4 regions of the Pseudoalteromonas sp. BDTF-M6 genome follow, and region 4 is predicted to be linked to each of the others. Evidence: predicted binding sites of a transcription regulator. Region 4 holds the regulator's gene; each other region holds the start of a gene.
What was found. The regulator sigma-54, encoded in region 4, starts transcription at its own class of promoters, with help from an activator protein. The targets are predictions, from matches to a motif close to GTTGGCACGNNNNTNGNNT.
Positions count from the first base shown of each region.

Region 1 (4,788 bases), on a different contig from region 4:
CCTGTTTTGCCAGCTGCTGTAAATCTGGAAGCAGTTGCGGATGACTCGCCTTATAAATGTTCCAACTCAGCACCTTGATGTCTGCGGGGATGACCTGCTGCGCTAAAGTAGGAGGCAGTGCCGATGGCTGTGCCAAGGGCTGGGCACAATGCGCTGGCGAATTAGCACTAACAGCCGTGTTGTTAACCTGCTCCGGCAGCACGGCTTGTTGCCATTGTAAATAGAGAAGCAGGAGTAATAGATACAAGCTAGGCAAAGTAGGTACGCCCTTGAAACGCGGTGGACAGGCCATGTTATAGTGGCAAAAATTTTCTAGGATGCAAAGTATGACCTCCCGACTCCTCTCTCCCTTGATAATGGGCTTTTGGCGTATGCTGGATTGGCAGCGCAGCGAGCAGGAAAACCTCTCTTTTTTGCAGCAATGCATCGATTTAGGGATCACAGACACGGATCACGCTGACATTTATGGCCATTACCAGTGTGAAGTCGCCTTTGGCAAGGTGTTGAAATTACAACCGGCCATCAGAGAGCAGATCAAGATAATTACCAAGTGCGGAATCGTGCTGCAACAGGGTGAAAAAGCGGTTCCGGGGCAGGTTAATCATTACAACTCTAGCCGCGAACACATAGTGGCCAGTGCCCAGCAGTCTTTGCGTAATTTCGGTACCGACCGTCTTGATTGTTTATTGATCCATCGTCCAGATTATTTAATGGCTGCCGATGAAGTAGCCGAGGCCTTTACACAACTCAAGCAGCAAGGAGATGTGCTGCACTTTGGTGTGTCTAACTTCACGACCAGTCAGTTTGCCTTGTTACAGTCTCGTCTAGATTTCCCCCTGATCACCAATCAGGTCGAACTTTCACCCTATAATATGCAGGCCCTGGATAATGACACCTTGGATCAGTGTCAGCAATTGCGCCAAAATCCTATGCTTTGGTCGCCATTGGCGGGTGGGCGCTTGTTCGCAGAGGATGATGCAAAGGCTCTCAGGCTACAAGCGTGTTTAGCGACTATTGGTGAGGAAGTGGGGGCGACTAGCCTAGATCAGGTGGTGTATGCCTGGTTGCTTACACATCCTAGTAATCCGGCGGTGGTTTTGGGTACCGGCAATATTGATCGTGTACGAAGTGCGGTGGATGCACAAAAGTTAAGTCTTACCCGAGAACAGTGGTACCGTATCTGGGAAGCCTCGACAGGGCATGCGGTGCCCTAGCTCCTTATGGTGCAGCAAAGATAAAGGGCCTTACGGCCCCGGTTTGCAGCAACAATAAGAGGGTATGACTTTAAGCTTAAAGCTCAAAGTCTAAGCTGTATGAAACATACGCTTTTAAATCGTCATCCGCGTCCAGGTCGGTTTGCAGCAGGCCAAAGGTAAAACCCGACTTGCTGATACTGACGGCATAATCTATGTAACTGTCGTCTTCACCGTACCATTCCTCCACGGTATCGCCGCTGGAATGGCCGAAGTGAAGCGCCAGTTCGGTATCTTTTAAAATGGTAAAGCTGGCGTTGAGCTCAAGGTAGAGCATGTCTTCTTCGTCGGTGGCATCGCCTTCGGCATTGACCAGGTAACTGGCACCGGCGCTGAGCCATTGCCAGCTCACCGATCCATAGATCTCACCAAAACCAATATCTCCCTCGGCATCCGGATAGGCGTAATAGATATAGCCGACATCGTAGCCTATGTCGTCGACCGAACCGGCGAAGCCTGCGTACAAGTCCATTTCATAGCTGGTGCTGGCGGCATCGCCGAAATCGATATTAGACAGCCAGGTGCCGGCATAAAAGCCGGTGTCGGAGGCGTAGTCGATGCCACCGGATACCGCCGCCCCATCGTCCGACTGGGTAACACCGCGCCAATAATAGTTAGAACTGGCGGCGACGTTGGCGGTGACTTCCGCCTGGCTGGCCAGTGGGGTAAGGGACAGTGCCAACAAAGCCAGCACCGGCGCGTATTTCTTTTTGTTCATTTTCTCATTCCTGTAGTAACGCTGTGTTGAATACTTAGTTGGCAAGGCGTGTGCCAATAACGGAATATTTTTTAAAAGTTACTATTTTTCAGATGCTTGTTGGTATTTTGAGCTGTGTTGGCTGGTGGGCGGGGGAGTGCGGATGCACTCTGGTGGTGCATATTTTATGCTTTTGCACATATTTTAAGCATGGGCTTTGAATTGGCTTTGCCGGGTCGTCGACTTCGATTTTTATGGTTAGATTTTGTCGCGGCGGCGACAGCGCCATAGGGGTGGTTTACGCCAACCACCCCTATGAACCCCAAGGCGCCCGTAATTCGCACATGCTTCCGAACTCAGGTTTTTGCTAGGCGCTACGCTTAGGCTGCGACGCGATTTAACGGCACATCCCTGTGCCGATAAATCTAGCTCGGCATCCATGCCTCGCTGTCTTAGCCACGCTTCGCAGCAAAAGCCGATTTCTTCAGCGCGAATTTTAACGGGATTTAGCTGATACATCTGTGTTTCAATTTAGGTTAACGCAAACTGTAAGTTCGATTAGAGCGAATAGCTGATGCTCATCCTTCAACCGAAATCACTGTGTATACATCCATAATCGTTGAGTTTCTCCCATAGTCAGGAAAACGACCCAATGGGTCGTTTTTGTCGTGTCCACGTTTCGAGCAATGTAGCGTAACTTCAATGCTGGTATGCACTTACTAAATCTGTTATCAATGGTCATAGGACAAAAACGAGACAGATTGCGGCAGAAAAACGACCCAATCGCTCGATATTAAATTGTTATATTTTTATCAATCATGGAGTCAATTTTGCCCTCGGAAAAAACAAAATCATTTTTACGGGAAGTATTATTAATAGTCTTAGGTGGCGGGCTGGCAGTAGCGGGATCGCTAATTAGTTCAAATTTATCTACTAAAAATGAAAAGTTACTTTGGGAAACAACAACGAAGATTAACTTAAACCAAAAAGTAATGGACCAACGGGTAAAGTTAATAGAAAGAACTGCTTTGATATTAAATAAAGTTGATTACATTTCAGTTAACTACATAGCTTATGGTATTGATTTAAGTTATGGAGAAAAAGGGGTTGGAAAGTCGAGCGAATGGATTAAAACTCGTAAAATAATTTCAGATCTAAACTCTGAATTCTTAGCTGTTAGTACTTTAAATAGTATGTATTTTGGTCCCAAAACCAATGCCGCATTAAAAAATATAATGGATGCTACTACAGAAGAGCTGAATTGGTGGGATGTTGACCCAAAGTTAAGACAGGATTATCTTGAAGCAATTCATTCTGAGTTCTCTTATGGGTTGTATTAAAATATAACAAGTGCCTAAACCAAAGGACGCAAAACAGCAGGCTGCGCTCCTTCGTCGCTAATTTACGCCGGTTAGGCAAGCGTTATGTGTAGGACTTAATTCGAGAAAGGATAATATATGGGCAGTGAAAGCTTATTTACTCAATGTACAGGCTGCAATAAGAGTGTTTCAAAATCGGCCAAAAAATGCCCGGGTTGTGGAAAAAGAATTAAGAAACTCAGTATTATCCACTGGGTCGGAATATTTTTTATAGCTTTGATAGTGATTGGCATTGCTAACTCGCCAAAGAGAAAAAATACTGAAATTCTTGCGGTCGAAAAAGTGCCTCTAGAGGAAAACATGGATTTGGAATACACATGGACTAAAGAAGCCTTTGGTTCAATTATGGAAGTTGACTTCATTATTACAAACAACAATGATGTTGATGTTAAAGATATTCAAATTGAATGTAACCATTTTGCAAAGAGTGGCACTGAAATAGATAGTAACAATCGAACTATCTATGAAGTTGTCAAACACGGAAGTAAGAAAAGATATCCTAACTTCAATATGGGCTTTATGCATTCACAAGCAGTAAAGTCCTCGTGCTTTGTAAAGAAAGTTTTAGAAGTTAAATAATTTCATTAAAAAGGAGAAGTTAAATGGCACTAATCGCATGCCCTGAATGTTCAGCTGACGTAAGTGATTCTGCATTAAATTGCGCAAAATGTGGGGTTCAGCTAAGAAAGCCAAAACGAGGATTTTTTGGCAAAATCATCAAATATACGTTCATTGTATTTAATTTACTTATGGGGTGGTGGCTTGTTGCAGGCATGGGAGCAGCGAGCGAGACTATTCAAACTGCAGGTAGTACAGCCGAACAAGCAGGTGCTGCAATTGGAACGGGTTTGGGTGCGGCAATGATCATAGGTCTATGGGTTTTTGGCGATATCATTCTTGGACTATTCGTAATGCTTACCCGCCCCAAATCATAGATGCACCTAACAAGGTGCCAATAACCTCCGGCCGTTGAGCCCGGCGTTCACCGTCCGCTATTGGTGCTTAGCGTCCTATCGGAAATCTCAAGATTCACAGGGAGCGATCTCCCGTTTTGATTCGCGCTGGAGAAATCGGCTTTTGTTGTGGAGTGTGCTCGAGACAGCGAGATAGGGATATCGAGCTAGGTTTACCGAGGTAGGACACCTCGTTAAACCGTGTTGAAAGCAAAGCGGAACGTTTAACAAAACGCTGAGTTCGTAAGCATTAGCGAATCACGGGTTCGCGGAGTTTCCAAAGAGGGAGTCGAATCACTCCCTCTTTGGTTGTCGTCGCCAACGCGACAAGATCTAACAGCGTATGTAAGGTTGTCAGGTTGAAACCTGACCTACAAATGATGCGCCCGTTGGCGCACCGACAAATAACTAACTGTTACCCAAAAATAGCCCGCATCAAGCTAATGGTATCCGCCACACTGCGGCCTTTTTCCACTTCACTGATAATCGAATCACGCTTAGCGCGA
Region 1 covers NZ_JAGXTQ010000009.1:76,252-81,039, forward strand. The annotation lists gene KD147_RS16180 (endonuclease/exonuclease/phosphatase family protein) at 1-292, opposite strand, end outside; gene KD147_RS16185 (aldo/keto reductase) at 327-1,214, shown strand; gene KD147_RS16190 (TorF family putative porin) at 1,291-1,971, opposite strand; gene KD147_RS16195 (hypothetical protein) at 2,781-3,290, shown strand; gene KD147_RS16200 (hypothetical protein) at 3,408-3,908, shown strand; gene KD147_RS16205 (zinc ribbon domain-containing protein) at 3,932-4,264, shown strand; gene KD147_RS16210 (hypothetical protein) at 4,698-4,788, opposite strand, start outside.
Region 1: the regulator sigma-54 is predicted to act here: its motif matches at 2,011-2,029, upstream of KD147_RS16190 (TorF family putative porin).

Region 2 (4,788 bases), on a different contig from region 4:
CCAGGCCGCCAAACCCGGATCGGGGTGGACCAAAGAAGAAGTCAGCGACCTATTATTTTACGGTATGCTCGGGGTGATCCTCGGGGGCCGTTTGGGTTATGTATTCTTTTATCAATTTTCCTATTTCCTTGAAAACCCACTTTATTTATTCCGTATAGATCAGGGCGGCATGTCCTTCCACGGCGGTACACTTGGGGTGATCGCCGCCATATTTTGGTTTGCCAAATCACGGGGTAAATCGTTTTTCGCCGTGGGTGACTTTGTTGCGCCTCTGGTTCCCCTTGGTCTGTTGGCCGGGCGCATTGGCAACTTTATTAATGGCGAGCTGTGGGGGCGTACTTCGGATGTGCCTTGGGCCATGGTGTTCCCGACCGGCGGACCAGAGCCTCGTCACCCGTCACAATTATACGAAGCATTTTTTGAAGGCCTGGTGCTGTTCTTAATATTGCAGTGGTTTATTAAAAAGCCGCGTCCGGCGGGCAGCGTATCCGGAGTCTTCTTACTCGGTTATGGTACCTTCCGCTTTGCCATTGAATACTTCCGCGAGCCGGATGCTCATTTAGGTTTATTGGGCGGCATTATGTCCATGGGGCAGATTTTATCCCTGCCTATGATTATCCTCGGTGGTGCGTTTATCTTCTGGGCGCACAGCAAAGCAGATAACGCTGGCGCACCGGCAGCGAAAAAATAAGAGGCAAGCATGAAACAGTATTTAGACTTATGTCGTCGCATCGTCGACACCGGCACCTGGGTGGAAAATGAGCGTACCGGGATCCGTTGTTTGACCGTGATTAATGCGGACTTGGAGTACAATGTTGCCGCCAACGAATTTCCACTGATCACTACCCGTAAAAGCTTTTTTAAGGCGGCCATTGCCGAACTGCTTGGCTATTTGCGTGGCTATGACAGTGCCGCCCAGTTTCGCGATATTGGCTGTAACACCTGGAATGCCAACGCCAACGAAAACCAGGCCTGGTTGAACAACCCCCATCGTCGCGGTGAAGACGATATGGGCCGGGTATACGGCGTTCAGGGGCGCAGCTGGCAAAAGCCCGACGGCACGCATCTGGACCAGTTAAAGAAGGTGGTTGATAACCTCAGTCGTGGTGTCGATGACCGCGGTGAAATCATCACCTTTTATAATCCCGGCGAGTTTGAACTGGGTTGTTTGCGCCCTTGCATGCACACTCACACCTTCTCCTTGTTGGGCGACACCTTGCACCTGACCAGTTATCAGCGCTCTTGTGATGTGCCCCTGGGTTTAAACTTCAACCAGATCCAGGTCTTTACCCTGTTAGCCTTGGTGGCCCAGATCACGGGTCATAAGCCGGGCATGGCCTATCACAAAATCGTTAATGCCCATATTTATGAAAATCAGCTTGAGCTGATGCGTGACGTACAGTTAAAGCGTGAGCCATTCCCTTCGCCGCAACTGCACATTAACCCTGAGATCAAATCCCTGGAAGATTTGGAAACCTGGGTGAGCACCGACGACTTTGAAATCTCCGGCTACCAGCATCATGACGCTATCCGTTACCCCTTCGCGGTGTAACCCAACTAACCAATCCTGTTGCCGCTCCGTTCAAGGGGCGGCAAGCATCCGCCGCTACCGAGTCTCTTAGACAAAAACACTCGCCAATAACTTGGCGTCTTATATAGCCAACGAAAGGCGTAAGCTGGGCCATACTCGGCGGATCTAACCCTAAGGATTACGTTAAGAGTTCCTCTGCCTGGGCGGTTTTTCACAGCACCAGCTGTTGTTTTCGCATGGCGCACAGCATCCACCTCTTTAGACGACCTAGATGACATCTTGGCGCTGATTTTGCTTAACAGCTTATAGAGAGTAATTCTACGGGTGAATGATGCGATACCTAATTCTATCTGCAACGTTAGTGCTAACTGCCTGCGCACAGTCTGAGCAAAGTACTCAGCAAATGAATGACCAGACGCAAGCCGGGCAACTGTCGGCACAGGCGATACATGGCCATACGCAACGCTTGGCCGAGCAACTGCTGGCGCGTATTCATGGCAATGAAGCGCGCCAGGGCGAACTGCACTTAAGCGGGCGTATCGCCGTGGGCACCTTTTTGCCCATTAAACAACTGGAGCATGACTCGCAGCAACCCAAGCAGCATGATCTCGGCCTGCAGTTGCAAGACGGGCTGGTTACCTTGATGACGCAAGCAGGATTCCAGGTGGTCGACTTTAAGCAAAGCGACGGTATTTATATGCAGACGGAGCAGGATAAGATGCTGAGCCGTGATGTTATGCGTTTAACGCAGCGTCATAACCTGGATTATTACCTAACCGGCACCTTGTTGCGCCAAGAGGACAGCTATGTGGTGAATGCGCGGCTGATCAAACTCGATACGCAGCAGGTGGTGGCAGCGGCGACGGACTATATCCCCGCCAACGTGATGTGGCCCGAGCAAAAGAGTATATTGCGTCACGGTCAGATCCACAGAAAAGAATACTAGACCCTAGGAGAAAGGAATGAACAAGCTAGCACTGACGTTAGCCTTGGCTGCACTGGCCGGTTGTGCCCAGCAGCATGGCATAGCTAACGCCGATACCGCCAGCACTCAAGTTGAGGGCAACGAAGGAGAAGCCAATCCTAGGTTGCATGTGGACAAGGCCTTTTTCCAAGGTGAACGCACCTATTACCCGCAGCCGCAGCTTAACGCGCAAAGCAAAACCATTAACGTCTATATTCAGGAGCTGGCCCAGGAGCTGGCGGTCAACCTGGATCAGGCGTCGATAACGACGGCGCTGGCGGTGACCACCTTTACCTATGTCGATAGCGATTTAAATCAGGGCAGTTTGCTGGGCAATCATGTCGCCGAGTCCTTGATGCACGAGCTTCATCAACTGCGGGTGCCGGTTATCGATTTTAAGCTGACCAGGCATATTCGCGTAACGCCTGAGGGTGACTTTGCCTTAAGCCGCGATTACCTGGAGCTGGAAAGTGCCACGGCGGCTCAGTACCTGCTGACCGGCACCTTGACCGACAGCAATGACGGGGTCCTGGTAAACGCCCGCATCGTCGCAGTGCAAAGTCGAACCCTGGTGGCCAGTGGGCAAATCTTACTGCCAGGCAGCACAGTAATGGCGCTGCAATCGCGACAAGTCGAAGAAGAGACAGGGGTATTATTAAAAAACTAGCCTAACGGGTGTAAGTAAGGGGTGCAGATAGCGCATCAACAATGAGCACTTGAGGTGAGGAATAACCGCTTAATCCCAATGAATGGGCTTGATTATCAAATACCTAGCTTTATAATCAACCCAGGGTCAGCAGACCCTGGGTTGGCCCCTTAGTTAAATGGATATAACAGCCCCCTCCTAAGGGGTAGTTGCAGGTTCGATTCCTGCAGGGGCCGCCAATAAAATCAATTGGTTACATTTTTACCTTATAAAGAATCAAATTATTTGTAGCTAATTTGTAGCTCATTTAAATAGCATCAGTGAACGTCTGTTAAGGCTATATCTGTAAAGTAACCCTGCAACTTGAACCCAAGCGTTAGTTGGATAGATAGTAATTTGACTCTGGGTGAACTTCTACATTTAAGTACTTTTTTAAATGAAAGGTTTTATCTTGTTTGTATTGAGCCTTTGCAGTCAAATCTGAATACTCTTTGAAATTTAACTTACTTACAATCCAGTCAAAAAAAATGAAAGGATTTAATAGCTTTTCACTATCTATTCTGATGTCATTTATTGCTCCAACTTGCAAGTGACACTTGGAGTGACTATCAACTTTTGAGTCATAATCTAATCTGATATGAGATGTATTAACTACATCAATTCCTTTATCCACCCAACTTTCAACTCCAAAGAAAAGATCCTCCATTATATCTAATCCACTTTCTTCAGCGCTTTCCAATATGTCATTGTATGCATTAGAAATTTTTAGTGGCACAGGGTAATAAGCTAATTTAGCTTTAGTTATCTCCTGTCCACTTATTTCATAAAACATTTGTATAAATGATTTATCGAATAATAAAAAAGAGTACTGTTTACTATCTATTAGTTTTTGGTATTCGCTCCCATACACTGTTTTTGAAAAAATACCAGCTCTATAGTTCGGCCAAGTTATCTGGCTGTTCTCTTTAATATGGTTGGACTCTAATAGAATAGAACTATAATGAGAGTTAATATCTCTTAAAGCTCTCTCGATGTACTGAAAATCCATTTTATAGTCACTCTATATCTAGCCGTTGTTGTAAAAACTCTCTCAGTAGTTCAGGGTTTTCCCTACTCAAACGCTCTAGAACATCTTGATCCTCTTCATTCACGGAAGATGACTTTGAAAGGAGAAGTCTTCTTCTGGCTATATCAGCATCATTTGGGCGAATGTATTCAAACTTAGGAAGTTCAGCTGTGACCGAGTTAATCTCATTTTCAAGCTCTCTCATTGAGTCGCCATAGCCTGTCACATAGCACCACCCTCTAGACCTTGTCATTGCAACGAAGAAAGAGTTTCTCATTTTAAAGCTAAAATCACTTGTAACTCCCTGACAGTTAGCCACAAAAACAATATTCGTCTCATTTCCTTTCGCTCGAAACGGGGTAGTTAGCACCACACAGCCTTCTTCATAAAAGTGCCTATTAGACTCTATATAGCCCGGCATAATCGCTTTGATACCAAATTGGTTTAAGCCAGATCTAACGCTTTTTAGGAAGTTTTCTGAATTTCTAGTATCAAGAGTTATAACGAATATTTCGTGGGCTTTGACTCCTTCTTCCTGTATTAGTCTGTTGATTTTATTTACTATATAGGCAGCTTCTTCT
Region 2 covers NZ_JAGXTQ010000007.1:147,985-152,772, forward strand. The annotation lists gene lgt (prolipoprotein diacylglyceryl transferase) at 1-691, shown strand, start outside; gene KD147_RS15305 (thymidylate synthase) at 701-1,552, shown strand; gene KD147_RS15310 (FlgO family outer membrane protein) at 1,935-2,477, shown strand; gene KD147_RS15315 (FlgO family outer membrane protein) at 2,494-3,162, shown strand; tRNA gene KD147_RS15320 (tRNA-Arg) at 3,306-3,380, shown strand; gene KD147_RS15325 (DUF2290 domain-containing protein) at 3,518-4,189, opposite strand; gene KD147_RS15330 (DEAD/DEAH box helicase) at 4,197-4,788, opposite strand, start outside.
Region 2: the regulator sigma-54 is predicted to act here: its motif matches at 1,810-1,828, upstream of KD147_RS15310 (FlgO family outer membrane protein).

Region 3 (4,788 bases), on a different contig from region 4:
ACACAGTGGCTGTAGGCAGAAAGTAACAGGGTGCAAAGTAGAGCTGGGTATCGCATAAAAATCAGTCGTAGGATCTCACTTGCCTTAAGACCAGCAAAGAACATACCAGGTTAATCTTGCCCACGCTTTTCTGGCATTTTTTGTGCATACTATGGCAATCACATTAAGTAGTGGAAGTGGAGAGCAAGATGCTGCGTCAAATGGGCATAATTCTAGGGTTGGTGATCGGAGCCGCAGGCTGTAGCTCTATGTATGATAAGCACGTTGAGTATGCCATTGAGCAACCGGATAACTATCCTGTGTTAAAGGCGGTGGGGTACGCACCCATAGCACCGCAACCGGGTGAAAGCGCCGAGCAAAAGTCCCTGATGGCGATGAAGGCATCTAAGATAGAGGCCTATCGCGAGCTGGCTGAGCAGGTATACGGCCAACAATTAAGTGGGCACACCGAACTGGCACAAGCGATTGCCAGCAACGACCGGCTAGAGGCCAAGGTGCAAGGGGTGATCCGCGGTGCCAAGGTAATGAGCAGCTATGTGGTTGGCGACAGTTATGCCACCGAGCTGGAGCTGGATATGAAGCGTGTTTACGATCTTTACATAAGCGAGACCAAGCCACGTAAGATAAAAAAGGTGAGCTATTACTGAGGCACTGGTGAGCTTTTAGCAAGCCGTTAGCCAGCCGTTAGGCCTTTAGGTTACGCACCAGTTTATTGTCGCTGCGGTCAATGGCACCGTCGGCGGCATAGGTAATGGAGCTCGGCGCGCCGATCAGGATATCTTTTAGTTGTTTAACGCTCAGTTGTGCCTGGTGGGCGGCATGGGCATTAATCTGGTTTTGCTGTTGGCACTGGGCAAGTAATTCCCGAGCGCTGTCGATCAATTGCTGGTCTTGCTCATCGCGTTCGCTTTGACGGGCCAGGAGTTGGGCAATATGTTGATCTTGTTTTTGAATCTGGGTCAGGGCCTGGGCCTTGGCCGGGGTAATGCTTTTTAACTCGGTGCCGCTGCGACCGGCAATGGCGGTGAGCTCGTCATTGAGCAAAACCAACAGCTCATTGAGGCTGTTGTGCTGTTGTTTCAGAGCCAGGGTAAGTGCCGAATCAGCCATACACATCAAACTCGAATGCGGCGATATTTTTCGCCAGCTTTTCGCTGTCGATCTGGTAATTACCGGCGGCAATGGCTTTTTTTAGTTCGGCAACTTTTTGTTCATCGAATCCCGAAGAACGTTCTGCCTTTTCTTGCAATGAGCGCATTTGTCGTGCCTGTGGAGTGAGACTCACAGAATCGCTCGCGGCTTTGACATCGGCCTTAGTGGCAGCGCCAGAGGCCTGAGATTGCGCCGATTTTTGCTGCTCGATTTTTTGTTGCGGGCTATTATACACCGCGCCTTGCTGGCTCTTATTTACTTGATTAACCATGTCTTCGTACCTGAGCTAAACTGACCTTTGGATATTTTATCGGCCACTTACGCCATTACTTTAGCATATAATTTAGATATTCACTGCAACGGTTTCAACCGCGGTAACCTGGGCACTGAGCAAGCGTCCCGATTTACGGTTACGAACTCGGATGTTCTCCCCCAAGCCTCCATCCTCTAGCGCCTCGCCCGAGGTTTTAATAGTTAAGCCATTGATTTTGGCAACAATAGTCACGCTATCACCCTTGCATACCATGCACAACTGATTGAGGTTGATGGGCAGGCCTTGGCGTATCGTGCGTTTGCTGCGACTGCCTATTACTAAATCCGGGGCTTCCACGTAACGGGCGCGGACAAAATGTTGTGGCCTTAACTCGGTGCTGATATCCGTAGCGGCAATAATCTGACCACGGGCAATATGGCTGTTGGCGACCACTATGGGTGAGAGCTTATCGATGCGCACATGCACGTATTGAGTCCACAGGGCCGGCTCTGGGCATTTGAGTTGCACCGTCACCTGGCGGTTAAAAGGGGGCTCGCTGGCGGTGGACAGCTCCGGCTCTTGAGCGCAGTGGCGCGAACCGATGCGTGCATCCAGGTCGATGGCCTTTACCTGCAGCTCCTGCTGCGGTTTTATCTGGGCTAAGGCGATAATATGTTGCTCAGCCAAGGCTTGTAAGCGCTCGCGGCTGTAGTCCTTGTTTTGGTTTGCTTGCGCCTCGGAAAAAGGGCTTAGAAATAGAGCGTTCAGCAGCCAGAAGCCATGAATAAAGATTATTTTTTTGAACATACTGAGGGCCTTTCGACTATGCTTATTGCACAAAACAGGGTATAACTACCAGGCGTCAAATAGCAGACGCGCAAACGTAATTATGCTGACTTGGTTAGCTCAAAGCAAAAAGCGTTCCTATCTGGCGCATACTGGCGCAAATCTGTAGTTTTAAGTCAATGCTAGGAGGGCCCCGATGGCTGGCATTTTAGATTCTGTCAATCAACGCACCCAGCTGGTGGGTCAAAATCGCCTTGAACTCTTGCTGTTTAAACTTAAGGGGCGTCAGCGCTTTGGCATCAATGTGTTTAAGGTGCGCGAAGTTTTGCAGTGTCCCGCGCTCACCAAAATGCCCAAGAGTAATCCCTATATTCGTGGCGTTGCCCATATTCGCGGGCAAACCATTTCCGTCATTGACCTGTCGATGGCCGTGGGCGGCCCGGCGATCACCGATACCCAGGATTGTTTTGTCATTATCGCCGAGTACAACCGCACGGTGCAGGGCTTTTTGGTCGGTGGCGTCGAGCGCATCGTCAACATGAATTGGGAAAACATCATGCCGCCCCCCTCGGGAGCCGGTCGATATTCCTATTTGACCGCCGTCACCGAGATAGACAAGGAACTCGTTGAGATCCTCGATGTAGAGAAGATCCTTGCCGAGATAAGTCCGGTTAATACTGAAGTCAGCCAGGGCATTGCCGACGACGGCGAAATGCAGCGGGATATTGGCGAGCGCATCGTCTTTATCGCCGACGACTCGGCGGTGGCACGTAATCAGGTAAAAAGGGCACTGGAGCCGCTTGGGGTGCAAACCGAGCTGGCCAAAAATGGCAAAGAAGCGCTGATGCGCCTTAAGGAAATTGCCGAGCTTGATTGCCAAAAGACCATTACCGAACGGGTGGCACTGTTGATCTCCGATGTGGAAATGCCGGAGATGGACGGCTATACCTTAACCGCCGAAGTGAAAGCGGACCCCAAACTAGCGCCCATGCATGTGATCTTGCATACCTCCTTAAGTGGGGTGTTCAACCACGCCATGATTGAGAAGGTCGGCGCCGATGACTTTATCGCTAAATTTAATCCGGACGAGTTAGCGAGTGCGGTAAAAAAATGGGTGCACAACGACTAAGGTTCGTGTTGCCCATCCTGGTTAATCACCACTAAGTGAGTCATAGATTGGAAAATAAGCACTTACAGCTTAACGAATATAATCAGTTTCGTGCCTTTTTAGAGCAGCAATGCGGCATAGTGCTCGGCGACAGCAAACAGTATCTGGTTAAAAGCCGATTGGCTCCCTTGATGGCACGCTTTGGTGTCGATACCCTGTCGCAGCTGGTGCACAAAACCTTGAGTCCCCATGAGCGGCAACTTCGTGCCGCCGTGGTGGATGCCATGACCACCAACGAAACCTTGTGGTTTCGCGATCAATATCCGTTCGAATTACTGAAGAACCGGCTGTTACCCGAGTTTAAAGGCCTGGCGCGACCATTAAAGATCTGGTCGGCGGCCAGCTCTTCCGGCCAGGAACCTTACTCCATCGCCATGACCTTGGCCGAATATCAGCAAAGCCGCCCCGGTGCGCTGAATCCCAATGTGCAAATCGTCGGCACCGATATTTCCAACAGCATGCTGGAGATGTGTAAAAAGGGTGAGTATGACGCTCTGGCTTTAGCCCGAGGCCTTAGCGCCGAGCGTCGTCGTAAGTTCTTTATCGATGGCGATAACGGCATGGCCCGGGTCAACGACCATATCAAGCGCATGGTCAGCTTTCGCCATCTTAATCTGCTCGACTCCTATGCCTTATTGGGCAAGTTCGACATTATCTTTTGCCGCAATGTGCTGATTTACTTCGCCCCCGAAGTGAAGGCCAAAATTATTGCCCAGTTTGCCCAGGCCCTGAACCCCGGCGGCTACCTTCTGCTCGGCGCCAGCGAGTCCATGACTGGGCTCAGTAACGATTTCATTATGCTGCGTTGCAATCCCGGTATCATCTACCAAAAAACACATAAAAACATATAGTTAAAATCTATGGTATAAGAATTGCTGTAGCCCTTTCCACAGTCAAAAATTTGGAGAGGCTATGGCTATTAGCTTTGATAAAGCGTTTGGGGTTCATCCCCAGGCGATGCTTATACGTTCGCAACGCGCCGAGCTCCTGGCGTCGAATATTGCCAATGCAGATACCCCGGGATACAAGGCCAAAGACATCGATTTTGCCACCGCCCTAAAAGCGGCAAAAAGTGGGCAGCTAAGCGGCAATCGACTCACCACCACGCACCCGGATCACCTGCATGCAGGCACGCAAATGAACGCTGGGTTTGCTAAATTTCGTGTTCCAAATCAAACAGATACAGGTGATGGTAACTCTGTTGATGTACAGGTGGAACGGAACTTGTATACACAGAATGCCATAGAGTATCAGGCCAGCCTAAGTTTTATGACCGGCAAGATTTTAGGTCTTAAGAAAGCGCTAGGCGGTCAAGGAGCATAACCATGAGTTTATTTAATGTTTTTGATGTTGCCGGCTCGGCGATGAGTGCACAGAATGTGCGTCTCAACACCACCGCCAGTAACCTTGCAAATGCCAACTCGGTGAG
Region 3 covers NZ_JAGXTQ010000006.1:8,422-13,209, forward strand. The annotation lists gene KD147_RS13610 (flagellar assembly protein T N-terminal domain-containing protein) at 1-56, opposite strand, end outside; gene KD147_RS13615 (LPP20 family lipoprotein) at 189-647, shown strand; gene flgN (flagellar export chaperone FlgN) at 685-1,110, opposite strand; gene flgM (flagellar biosynthesis anti-sigma factor FlgM) at 1,103-1,423, opposite strand; gene flgA (flagellar basal body P-ring formation chaperone FlgA) at 1,496-2,212, opposite strand; gene KD147_RS13635 (chemotaxis protein) at 2,388-3,320, shown strand; gene KD147_RS13640 (CheR family methyltransferase) at 3,368-4,210, shown strand; gene flgB (flagellar basal body rod protein FlgB) at 4,272-4,682, shown strand; gene flgC (flagellar basal body rod protein FlgC) at 4,685-4,788, shown strand, end outside.
Region 3: the regulator sigma-54 is predicted to act here: its motif matches at 2,315-2,333, upstream of flgA (flagellar basal body P-ring formation chaperone FlgA).

Region 4 (4,788 bases):
AACGAGCGCAAGCGGTCAAGTTACTGATCTGTGATATCGACGGGGTGTTTTCCGACGGTCGCATCTATCTCGGCAATCAGGGTGAAGAGCTCAAAGCCTTCAACACCAAAGACGGCTTTGGCATTAAGGCCTTGTTGAATAGCGGCACCCAAGTCGCGGTGATCACCGGGCGCCAGTCTCAGATAGTGCAAACCCGTATGGAAAGCCTGGGCGTCCCTTATATCTATCAGGGCCGTGAACATAAACTCGACGCCTACGCCGAACTCAAGCAAACCCTCAATCTGAATGACGAACAGGTCGCTTATATCGGCGATGATGGTCCGGATTTGCCGGTAATGGAAAAGGTGGGTTTTGCCGTGGCCGTGAATGACGCGCACCCTTTGGTGAAACGTGTTGCCCATTACACCACTATGCTGCCAGGCGGCTTTGGTGCGGTACGCGAACTCACCGACCTGCTGATACTGGCCAAGGGCGGTAGCCTGGGCACCGAGGGCACCAGCTCATGAACATGGCGCGGGTGCTGATATCCATCGTTTTTATTGCGCTCATGGCCTGGCTGTGGGCGCCCTATTATATGCAATCGGAAAAAACGGTAAAAAGCACCAGCGACACCATTGCCATCCCGGATTACATTGCTACCGGGCTGCGACAAAGCAGCTACAACGATCAGGGCGCGTTAAGCCACACCGTATATGCTGAACATATGGAGCTCTTCGACGAACTGGGTTTTACCCACTTCAAAAAACCTGTGTTTACCCTGTATAACGACGGTGAACGCTGGCGTGTCACCGCCGACGAGGCAACGCTCTACAATAACAATATTTTGATCTTGGAAAACAACGTCATCGCCACCAACTTAATACCAGGGGCAATGATCGAAAAGGTCCAAGCAGCAGCTATCCAAATAGACATTGATGCCCAACGTATGGAGTCGGAACAAAGTGTTGAGCTCAGGGGACCGGATCTACTGATCACCGGTCAGGGCTTGAAAGCAGATATCAATACAGAGATAGTGGAACTAATAAAACATACGCGAACGGTATATTATGACCAGTAAATTCAAAGCATTAATCATAGGTTTGGGATTCGGACTAGGCGCTGTAAATGCCTGGGCAGAGCAACCAAGCGCGGTGACGGAAGTACAGATCGACGCCGATAAACAACAAGCGCTGATCAAAGAAAACATCACTATTTTTGATAAAAATGTGCACATTGTTCATGGTCAACGAGAGATCAAGGCGGATCGCCTTGAGGCCCACCGTCGCCCGGAGCTAGGTGATAACAAGCAGCTGCTTATCGCCACCGGCAACCCAGCTATTTACAGTGAAACCATGGCCGATGGCACCCAGATCACCGCCTCTGCCAAGGAAATTCGCTACGACGTGGCCACGCAAATGCTGCAAATCTCGGGTACCGCCAAAATCGCCATGGCCGATCAACAGATCGTTGCCGAGACGATCAGCTATGATATAAACAAGCAGCTAATCAGTGCCGAAAAAGATAAAGATTCGAGCACCCGAGTGCGAACCACACTAACGCCACAAACCGACGAAAAGAAAGAGAAGGAACAACCATGACCACGCTGAAGGCGCGCAAACTGGCGAAAAGCTATAAGGGCCGTGAAGTGGTCAAGGACGTGGGTCTGGAAGTCAAAGCCGGCAGCATAGTCGGTCTGCTTGGCCCTAACGGTGCCGGTAAAACCACCACCTTCTACATGATTGTGGGCCTGGTGCCGAGCGACAAGGGCATGATCAGTATCGACGAGCAGGACATCACCCTGCTGCCAATGCATTCGCGCGCTCGCTTGGGAATAGGCTATTTGCCACAGGAGTCGTCGATTTTCCGTAAATTAACCGTCTATCAAAACCTGATGGCGATTTTGGAAACGCGCAAGGAGCTTGATAAAAGCGCCCGTGAAAGCGAGCTGGAAGGCTTGCTGGACGAATTTAACATCCAGCATATTCGCGACTCATTAGGCATGGCCCTGTCCGGCGGCGAACGCCGACGCGTGGAAATTGCTCGCGCCTTGGCCGCTAACCCGAAATTTATCCTGCTCGACGAACCTTTTGCTGGTGTTGACCCCATTTCGGTGCTAGATATAAAGAAAATCATTGAACACCTCCGCAACCGTGGCATCGGCGTCCTTATCACCGACCACAATGTGCGCGAAACATTAGACGTATGTGAAACTGCCTATATCGTCTCCCATGGCGAATTGATCGCATCAGGAACTCCCCAGCAGGTATTAGCAGACCAAACCGTACGCGATGTGTATTTAGGTGAGCAGTTTAGGCTTTAATCACAAAAGGATTGTTAGAGTACATGAGGCAATCATTACAGCTGCGCTTAGGCCAGCAATTAACAATGACCCCACAATTGCAGCAGGCCATTCGCCTGTTGCAGCTCAGTACTTTGGATCTCCAACAAGAAATTCAAGAAGCACTTGATGCGAACCCCTTGCTCGAAATCGAAGAAGAGCATTACGGCGACAGCGACCTGCCGCGCGATAAAAACTCGGCGGCCGACGGCGACAGCCAAAGCGAACACAGCGCAACCAATCAAGACGAAGTTGAAAGTTCCGACGCACTAAATAATGACTCGATCAGCGACGAACTGCCCATGGACGTATCCTGGGACGAGTACATCAGCGCCGCCCCGGTCGCTTCATCGGCGCCTATGCCGGATGATGAGTCCATCTATCAGGGGGAGACCACGGAAACCCTGCACGACTATCTGATGTGGCAATTGCGACTGACGCCCTTTAGCGCCACCGATGAAGCCATTGCCACCGCAATTATCGAAGCCATCGACGACAACGGCTTACTTACCCTTAGCACCGAAGAACTGCTCGAAAGTATCAGCCATGATGAGCAGGAAGAAGAGATCGAGCTAGACGAAATCGAAGCCGTGCTAAAGCGCATCCAAATGTTTGATCCCATTGGGATTGGCGCCCGTTCACTACAAGAATGCTTGTTGATCCAGCTCAATCAATTTTCACCTCAAACCCCTTGGCTTAACGAGACGAAAGAGGTAGTTTGTAATTATATTGATTTGCTTGGTAACCGTGACTATCGCACCTTAATGAAAAAGACTAAGCTTAAAGAAGCGCAGTTGAAAGAGGTGATGACACTGATACACAGCCTGAATCCAAAGCCCGCCGCGACCATAGTGCGTGAAGAGTCGGAATATGTGATCCCGGATGTATCGGTGAAGAAGGTCAAGGGGCGCTGGAAGGTGGAGTTAAATCCCGACAGCATGCCAAAGATACGTGTGAACGATCACTACGCATCTCTAGGTCGCAACTGCAAATCACAAAGTGACAGCCAATTTATTCGCTCTCACTTGCAAGAGGCAAAATGGTTTATTAAGAGCCTGGAACAACGCAATGACACCTTACTTAAAGTAACTAATTGCATTGTTCAGCAACAACAGGCATTCTTTGAACATGGCGAAGAAGCAATGAAACCTATGGTCCTCAATGACGTTGCAGAAATGGTGGAAATGCATGAGTCAACAATCTCTCGCGTTACCACACAAAAATACATGCACACGCCACGTGGGATCTTTGAGTTAAAGTACTTTTTCTCCAGCCATGTGAATACCGAGAATGGAGGTGAATGCTCATCCACCGCGATTCGAGCATTGATCAAAAAGCTAGTAGCCGCGGAAAATCCTGCCAAGCCGTTAAGCGATAGCAAGATTGCCGACATACTAGCAGAGCAAGGAATCAAAGTGGCTCGACGAACGATTGCAAAATATCGTGAATCGTTGGCCATTCCACCGTCAAATCAACGTAAAAGCTTGATATAGACGTTAGACAAGAAGGAAAATGCTTATGCAATTAAATCTTACCGGTCGTCATGTAGAAATCACAGACTCTCTTCGCAACTATGTGAATAGTAAATTTGCTAAACTAGAGCGTCACTTTGACCATATTAATAATGTGCATGTCATTCTTGATATTGAGAAACTCACACAAAAAGCAGAAGCAACACTTCATGTAAACGGCGGCGAATTGTTTGCCACCGCAGAGCACCAGGATATGTATGCGGCGATCGATGGCTTAATTGATAAATTAGACCGCCAGGTAATCAAACATAAAGAGAAATTGTCTCGTCATTAAAATGAGCTTAGATTTACTTTTTTCCAAGGACTGCAGCAAAGCTGCGGTCCTTTTTAATAGCAAAAAAAGAATGTTGGAATACCTCTCTCAGGTAGCCCACCAGCATATCCCCCACCTTAGCGAACAAGCCATACTGGATTCGCTCCTGGCCCGTGAAAAGCTTGGCAGCACAGGCATAGGGAAAGGGGTTGCCATTCCTCATGGTCGTCTTGATGGCATAGAGCAAACCGTGGCCATTATTGTTACCAACCGTGAAGCGATCAATTTTGATGCCATCGACAACCGCCCCGTAGATATCTTTGTGGCACTGCTCGTACCAGGCAATCAATGTGAACAACATCTCAAGACCTTAGCGAAAATTGCTGATAAACTTAAAGATAAACAGCTATGTAAGCAGTTAAGAGCGGTCACCAGTGATCAAGAGCTTTACCAGTTAATGGTCGCCTAAGGCGCAGTTACCCAAAGCTCGACGGAACAGCTCGGCAGTTCAACCAGGATGATAGGCTCAAATAGCTCAGGTGTTTAACTTGATGCCGGCGTAAAGGCTCGGCAAGGGGTGTGGATAAATGGATTTGATTATTGTCAGTGGGCGCTCTGGTTCCGGTAAATCCGTCGCCCTGCATGTGTTAGAAGATCTCGGCTACTATTGTGTCGATAACATCCCA
Region 4 covers NZ_JAGXTQ010000002.1:346,033-350,820, reverse strand. The annotation lists gene kdsC (3-deoxy-manno-octulosonate-8-phosphatase KdsC) at 1-506, shown strand, start outside; gene lptC (LPS export ABC transporter periplasmic protein LptC) at 503-1,057, shown strand; gene lptA (lipopolysaccharide transport periplasmic protein LptA) at 1,047-1,577, shown strand; gene lptB (LPS export ABC transporter ATP-binding protein) at 1,574-2,299, shown strand; gene KD147_RS05875 (RNA polymerase factor sigma-54) at 2,323-3,810, shown strand; gene hpf (ribosome hibernation promoting factor) at 3,836-4,123, shown strand; gene ptsN (PTS IIA-like nitrogen regulatory protein PtsN) at 4,125-4,571, shown strand; gene rapZ (RNase adapter RapZ) at 4,690-4,788, shown strand, end outside.